DNA from 2 places in the Streptomyces sp. YIM 121038 genome. Region 2 is predicted to be linked to the other one. Evidence: riboswitches for the same ligand, from Rfam matches in the RefSeq annotation. Region 2 holds a riboswitch; the other holds the start of a gene.
What was found. Region 2 has a riboswitch for ZMP and ZTP ahead of glyA (serine hydroxymethyltransferase). Riboswitches for the same ligand answer to the same signal wherever they lie in the genome.
Positions count from the first base shown of each region.

Region 1 (3,389 bases), 4.5 Mb from region 2:
CCAAGGTCGAGCGCCCGCCACTGCCCTACGCGCTCGGCGTCGGCGAGACCTGGCAGCACGCCAAGCAGCTGGCCGCGGGCGACTACACCGGTGACGGCAAGGCCGACCTGCTCGCCGTGTGGGCCAGCGGCGAGGTCACCCTGCACACCGGCGACGGCAAGGGCGGCTTCCGCGCCCAGCGGCGCCTCCAGGCGCCCAACGGCACCTGGAAGCACGCCGCCGCGATCACCGGCGGCGACTTCGCCGGCGGCCGCCGCTCCGACCTGATCGTGCGCTGGTCCGACGGCGAGGTCACGCTGTACCCCGACGTGTCCACCGCGGGTTTCGGCCGGGAGGTACGGCTCGCCAAGGCCGGGTCCACCTGGAAGCACGCCACCCGGATCACCGCGGGCCGCTTCAGCGGCAACGATCGCGCGGACGACCTGGTCGTCCGCTGGAGCGACGGCGAACTCACCCTCTACCGCGAGGCGGGCGTCGGCTTCACGAAGGAGACCAGGCTCCAGAAGCCCAACGCCACCTGGAAGCGTGCCGCCCTCCTCGTCGGCGGCGACTTCACCGGCGGCGACCGCTGGGACGTCGTCGTGCGCTGGTCCGACGGCAAGCTCACCCTGCACCAGGACGTGGGCACGGGCGGCCTCGGCAGGAAGACGCAGCTCGGCGGTCCCAGCGCGCTGTGGAAGCACGCCACGGTGGCGACGGCCGGCGGCTACACCGCGGGCGGCCGCCCCGACGACATCGTCGTCCGCTGGAGCGACGGCGAGGTCAGCCTCTACGCCGACACCACGACCAGGCTGGGCACCGAGCGGAACCTCGTACCGCCGAGAACGGCCTGACGCACGCGCCGCCGCCGCGACCGGCGGCGCCCCCGTACGCGGACCGGGTAACGTCGGCGCGAACGGCGCACGTACGCGGCACCAGAGGTCCGCGCGCACGAACGCGGGAGAGCCACCCTGAACGAGCCGACCACCGGGCCGACCACGCCGCCCGTCACCGACGGCCGCCGCGCCAAGGGCGAGCGGCGGCGCCGGGCCCTCATCGAAGCCACCGTGCGCGTCATCGCCCGCGACGGCGCCGCGGGCGTCACCCACCGCACGGTGGCCCGCGAGGCGGAGCTGCCCACGACCGCCACGACGTACTACTTCAGCAGCATCGACGCCCTCCTCACCGCGGCGCTCACCCAGTGCATGGAGGAGGACTCCGCGCGCGTCGAGGCGCTCGCGGAGGCGCCCGGCGGCCCCACGCTCCGGGCGCTCGCGGAGCTCATGGCGCGGCTCCTCAGCCCGCCCGGACACCTGCTCGCGGAGTTCGAGCTGTGTCTGCTCGCGGCGCGCCGCCCCGAGCAGCGGGCGGCGACCCGGCGCTGGCACGAGGCGCTCGCCGCGTTCGCCCGCCGTTTCACGCACGAGCCGCTGCGCGTGAAGCTCTTCACCCACGCCTACGACGGGCTGCTGCTCCAGGGCCTGCTCGCGGACAAGCCCCCGACGGCCGACGAGTTCGAGGAACTGCTGCGGGAGCTCCTGCCCGAGCCCGCCCCGGGCCCGCCGTAGCCGCCGGGGCCGGGGCACGCGCCCGCCCCCGCCGGTGACCGCGCCGTCAAGGTCCGACACGCCCTCGACTACAGTGGAGGCGGGCCGTGACTGGCGCTGAGGTGGAGCACCACCGGGGAGCGGCCTGACGCAGATGTCGATGCCGTGCGCCTGGGCGACTGGTCAACCACGCCTGGAGGCGGCCATGTCCCCGACCACTTCGACGGTCCCTGCCCAGCTCATGGACGGCACCGCCCTCGCCCGCCGCGTGGGCGAGGAGACCGCGGCCCGCGCCGCCGAGCTGACCCGGCGCACGGGCGCGGCGCCCTGTCTCGCGACCGTGCTCGTGGGCGAGGACCCCGCGTCGGTCACGTACGTACGGATGAAGCGGAACCGCTGCGCGAAGGCGGGCATCGTCTCGCGGCACGTCGCGCTGCCCGCCGCGACCACGACCGAGGAGCTCGTCGCCACCCTCGGCGCCCTCTCCGAGGACCCGACCGTGCACGGCATCCTGCTGCAGCACCCCGTCGGGGACCACATCGACGAGCGCGCGGCCTTCGAGGCGATCGCCCCGCACAAGGACGTCGACGGCGTCACGCTCAGCTCGTTCGCCGCGATGAGCTTCGGGCGGCCCGGCTTCGTGTCCTGCACGCCGGGCGGGATCATGCGGCTCCTCGACGCGTACGACGTCGACCTCGCCGGGAAGCGGGCCGTCGTCGTGGGCCGCAGCGCGATCCTCGGCAAGCCCGTGGGCATGCTGCTGCTCGCCCGGGACGCGACCGTCACCTACTGCCACTCGCGCACCGCGGAGCTCTCCGCGCACCTGCGCGAGGCGGACGTCGTCGTGGCGGCCGTGGGCAGGCCCGAGCTGATCCGCGGCGAGGACATCAAGCCGGGCGCGGTCGTCATCGACGCCGGGTACAACGCGGGCAACGTCGGCGACGTCGACTTCGACGGCGCCCTGAACAGGGCCCGCCTCATCACCCCGGTCCCGGGCGGCGTGGGCCCCATGACCATCGCGGTGCTCCTCGAACAGACGGTGGCCGCCGCGGAGCGGCAGCTGGGGGCGCGCGCCGCACGGTGACGACCGTGCCCCGCCCCGTGGCCGTGCCTCCATCTGGCGCTTTCAACGGGTGTTGACCCGCCGTTGACCAACTCCCCCTACTTTCCCCACAGTTGCGGTGACAGCCCGTCGCCGCAGGGTCTCCAGGGGGTTCGATGCGTCGCAAGAAGGCTCTCCTCGCCACGGGCGCGGCAGTGTTCAGCATGGCGTTACTCGGTACGGCGGGGCAGGGCGCGAGCGCCGACGAGGACGGCCGGAGGACGGTGGCCGTCGCTGAGGTCGCGGGCAAGGACGCCGCACGCAAGATGGCCCAGCAACGGCCGCTGGTCGCGGCGGCCGACGTCATCAGATGGGCACAGGAACGCGGCCGGTTCGCGGGCTTCACCGGCATCGCCCTGGAGCGCGGCCGCGTCGCCCTGTACTGGAAGGGCGCGCTGCCCGCCCGGATGCGCGAGGCCGTCGCCGAGGCGCGCGGCACGGCGCGGGTGCGGATCGTGACGGCCCCGTACTCGCTCAAGGAGCTGAAGACCGCTTCGGCCCGGCTCCAGGAGCGGCTGCGGGCCGAGCCGTCGCTCGGCCACACCGTGAAGATCCCCGCGGACGGCAGCGGGCTCGTCGTCGCCGCGGACCCGGTCCGCGGCGCGGCGGCCGCCGCGCCGCGCACGGCCGCCGCCCTCGAGGGGGACCTGGGCGTGCCGGTGCGCACCATCCGCGAGGGCAGGATGAAGGAGCGCAGCCGCGACAACGACTCCCACCCCTGGTCGGGCGGCGCGCTCATCAAGATCAACGGCGTGCCCTGC
Region 1 covers NZ_CP030771.1:1,392,811-1,396,199, forward strand. The annotation lists gene C9F11_RS05360 (hypothetical protein) at 1-833, shown strand, start outside; gene C9F11_RS05365 (TetR family transcriptional regulator) at 1,035-1,547, shown strand; ZMP/ZTP riboswitch at 1,624-1,710, shown strand; gene C9F11_RS05370 (bifunctional 5,10-methylenetetrahydrofolate dehydrogenase/5,10-methenyltetrahydrofolate cyclohydrolase) at 1,732-2,610, shown strand; gene C9F11_RS05375 (trypsin-like serine protease) at 2,745-3,389, shown strand, end outside.
Region 1: linked by a shared signal. The riboswitch ahead of C9F11_RS05370 (bifunctional 5,10-methylenetetrahydrofolate dehydrogenase/5,10-methenyltetrahydrofolate cyclohydrolase) and the one ahead of glyA (serine hydroxymethyltransferase) in region 2 are both predicted to bind ZMP and ZTP.

Region 2 (3,389 bases):
CCGCTTCGGCATCAGCTCCGGCGCCGCCCTGATCCTCGCCCAACTCGGCTACGCCGCCGAACAGCGCGGCGACGCCGCCCGCGCCGAGCACCTCCACCGCGAGGGCCTCGACGCCGCCCGCGCCACCGGCGACAACCGCGCCGTCGCCCTCGCCCTCGAAGGCCTCGCGGGCGCCCGCTCCCTCGCCGGCGCCCACCCGGAAGCCGCCGGGCTCCTCGGCCGGGCCGCCGCGCTCCGCGCCGCCGAGGGCACCCCGCTGCCGGAGGCCGAGCGCGCCGACGTCGACCGGGCCACGGCCCGCGGCCGCACCGCCCTCGGCACCGAGGCGTTCGACAGCGCCCTCCGCACCGCCTTCCGCACCGCCTGCGACAGCGCACGCGACCCCGCCCCCGACAGCGCCGCCGACGCGGCCCGCGCACGGGGGGCGGCGGAACCGCCCCCCGTCGCCTGCGGCTAGCCCAGCACCGCCCTGAGCTGGTCGAGCCCCCAGTCCAGGTCCTCCTTGCTGATCACCAGTGGGGGAGCGATCCGGATCGTCGAGCCGTGGGTGTCCTTCACCAGGACACCGCGTTCCATCAGCTTCTCGGAGATCTCCCGGCCCGTGCCGTGCGACGGGTCGATGTCGACACCCGCCCACAGGCCGCGCCCACGCACCTCCACCACCTTCCCGGAGCCCGCGAGCAGCCCCAGTTCCGCGTGCAGATGCTCGCCGAGCTCCGTCGCCCGCTGCTGGAACTCGCCCGTCTCCAGCATCGCGACGACCTCCAGACCCACCGCGCACGCCAGCGGATTGCCGCCGAACGTCGAGCCGTGCTCACCCGGCCGGAACACCCCGAGCACGTCCGCGTCCGCCACCACCGCCGACACCGGCACCACGCCGCCGCCCAGCGCCTTGCCCAGCAGATACACGTCCGGCACCACGTCCTCGTGCTCGCACGCGAACGTCCGCCCCGTGCGGCCGAGACCCGACTGGATCTCGTCCGCCACGAACAGCACCCCGCGCTCGCGCGTCAGCTCCCGCACCCCCGGGAGATAGCCGGGCGGCGGCACGAGCACGCCCGCCTCGCCCTGGACCGGCTCGATGAGCACCGCCACCGTGTCCTCGGTGACGGCGTCCCGCAGCGCCCCCAGATCACCGAACGGCACGATGTCGAAGCCCGGCGTGTACGGGCCGTAGTCCGCCCGGGCCTCGGGGTCCGTGGAGAAGCTGACGATCGTCGTCGTCCGGCCGTGGAAGTTGTTCGCCGCCACCACGATCCGGGCGCGGCCCCCGGGCACGCCCTTGACGCGGTAGCCCCACTTCCGCGCGGTCTTCACCGCCGTCTCCACGGCCTCCGCGCCCGTGTTCATCGGCAGCACCATCTCCTTGCCGCACAGCCGGGCGAGCCGGGCGCAGAACTCCGCGAAACGGTCGTGGTGGAACGCGCGTGACGTCAGTGTCACCCGCCCCAGCTGCTCCGTGGCGGCCTCGATGAGGCGCGGATTGCCGTGGCCGAAGTTGAGTGCCGAATAGCCGGCGAGCATGTCGAGGTACCGGCGGCCCTCGACGTCCGTCATCCACGCGCCCCGCGCCGACGCGACGACGACGGGCAGGGGGTGGTAGTTGTGCGCGCTGTGCGCTTCGGCCGAGGCGATGAGGTCTTCCGTAGCAGTCACGGGGTCTCCGTTTCTCACGTTCGCACGTCGTCGTGCGATTCCTACGGCTACTAACGGCGCAAGGAGGCTCTCGCGTTGTCGTAGGGGACAGAGCGGGTTCGTGGCCCAATACCTATCGTCGCTCGCTCCGAACGCGAACCCTGACACGGTGGCCTGACCGTTACGCTGGTTTCCACAGCGCGGCGACTGGCGCACAGGGAATCGACCCTGAGGAAGCCGCGCGAGGCAGAACCTTCGAGGTGCCGAACGCCTGGGCACCCCGGGACCACGACCGGACACCAACACCGCTCGCCCCGGAGGACGCCATGAGTCACCCTTCTCCTTCCCCTTCTCCCGCGTCGCAGCACCCCGCGCTCACCGCCGCCGACCCCGAGCTCGCCGCCCTCGTCACCGCCGAGGAACAGCTCCAGGCCGACACCCTGCGCCTCATCCCCAGCGAGAACTACGTCTCCGCCGCCGTCCTCGAAGCCTCCGGCACCGTGCTCCAGAACAAGTACAGCGAGGGCTATCCCGGCCGCCGCTACTACGAGGGCCAGCAGAACATCGACCAGGTCGAGCGCCTCGCCGTCGCCCGCGCCAAGGCCGTCTTCGCCGCCGAGCACGCCAACGTCCAGCCCTACTCCGGCTCCCCGGCCAACCTCGCCGTCTACCTCGCCTTCGCCGAGCCCGGCGACACCGTCATGGGCATGGCCCTGCCGATGGGCGGCCACCTCACCCACGGCTGGGGCGTCTCCGCCACCGGCCGCTGGTTCCGCGGGGTGCAGTACGGCGTCCGCGAGGACACCGGGCACATCGACCTCGACGCCGTCCGCGAACTCGCCCTCAAGGAACGGCCCAAGCTGATCTTCTGCGGCGGTACCGCGCTGCCCCGCACCATCGACTTCGCCGCCTTCGCCGAGATCGCCCGCGAGGCCGGGGCCGTGCTCGTCGCCGACATCGCGCACATCGCCGGGCTCGTCGCGGGCGGCGCCCACCCCTCGCCCGTCCCGTACGCCGACGTGGTCTCCACGACCACGCACAAGACGCTGCGCGGGCCGCGCGGGGCGATGCTGCTCGCCCGCGAGGAGCACGCCAAGGCCATCGACAAGGCCGTCTTCCCCGGGCTCCAGGGCGGGCCCCACAACCAGACCACCGCCGCGATCGCCGTCGCCCTGCACGAGGCCGCGCAGCCGTCCTTCCGCGACTACGCCCACGCCGTCGTCGCCAACGCCAAGGCCCTCGCCGAGGCGCTGCTCGCCCGTGGCTTCGACCTCGTCTCCGGCGGTACGGACAACCATCTGATCCTGATGGACCTCACCCCCAAGGACGTGCCGGGCAAGGTGGCGGCGAAGGCCCTCGACCGGGCCGGGATCGTCGTCAACTACAACACGGTGCCCTTCGACACCCGGAAGCCCTTCGACCCCTCCGGGGTGCGGATCGGGACCCCCTCCCTGACGTCCCGCGGGCTCGGCGTGGAGCACATGGCGGCCGTCGCGGAGTGGGTGGACCGAGGCGTTCAGGCGGCGCGGGCCGGGGACGAGGACGCGCTGGCGAAGATCCGCGGCGAGGTGGCCGAGCTGATGTCCGCGTTCCCCGCGCCGGGGCTGCCGACCGGCTGACGCCCGCCGGGTCAGTCCTCGACGAGCAGGATGCCGGCGTCGTCGAAGATCCGCAGCACGACCAGGAGCAGACGGCCGCGCGAGACCACGTACTCGGCCACGATCTGTGACGTGAGGCGGATCTCACGGTCCTGC
Region 2 covers NZ_CP030771.1:5,929,769-5,933,157, forward strand. The annotation lists gene C9F11_RS48800 (BTAD domain-containing putative transcriptional regulator) at 1-457, shown strand, start outside; gene rocD (ornithine--oxo-acid transaminase) at 454-1,656, opposite strand; ZMP/ZTP riboswitch at 1,829-1,919, shown strand; gene glyA (serine hydroxymethyltransferase) at 1,962-3,254, shown strand.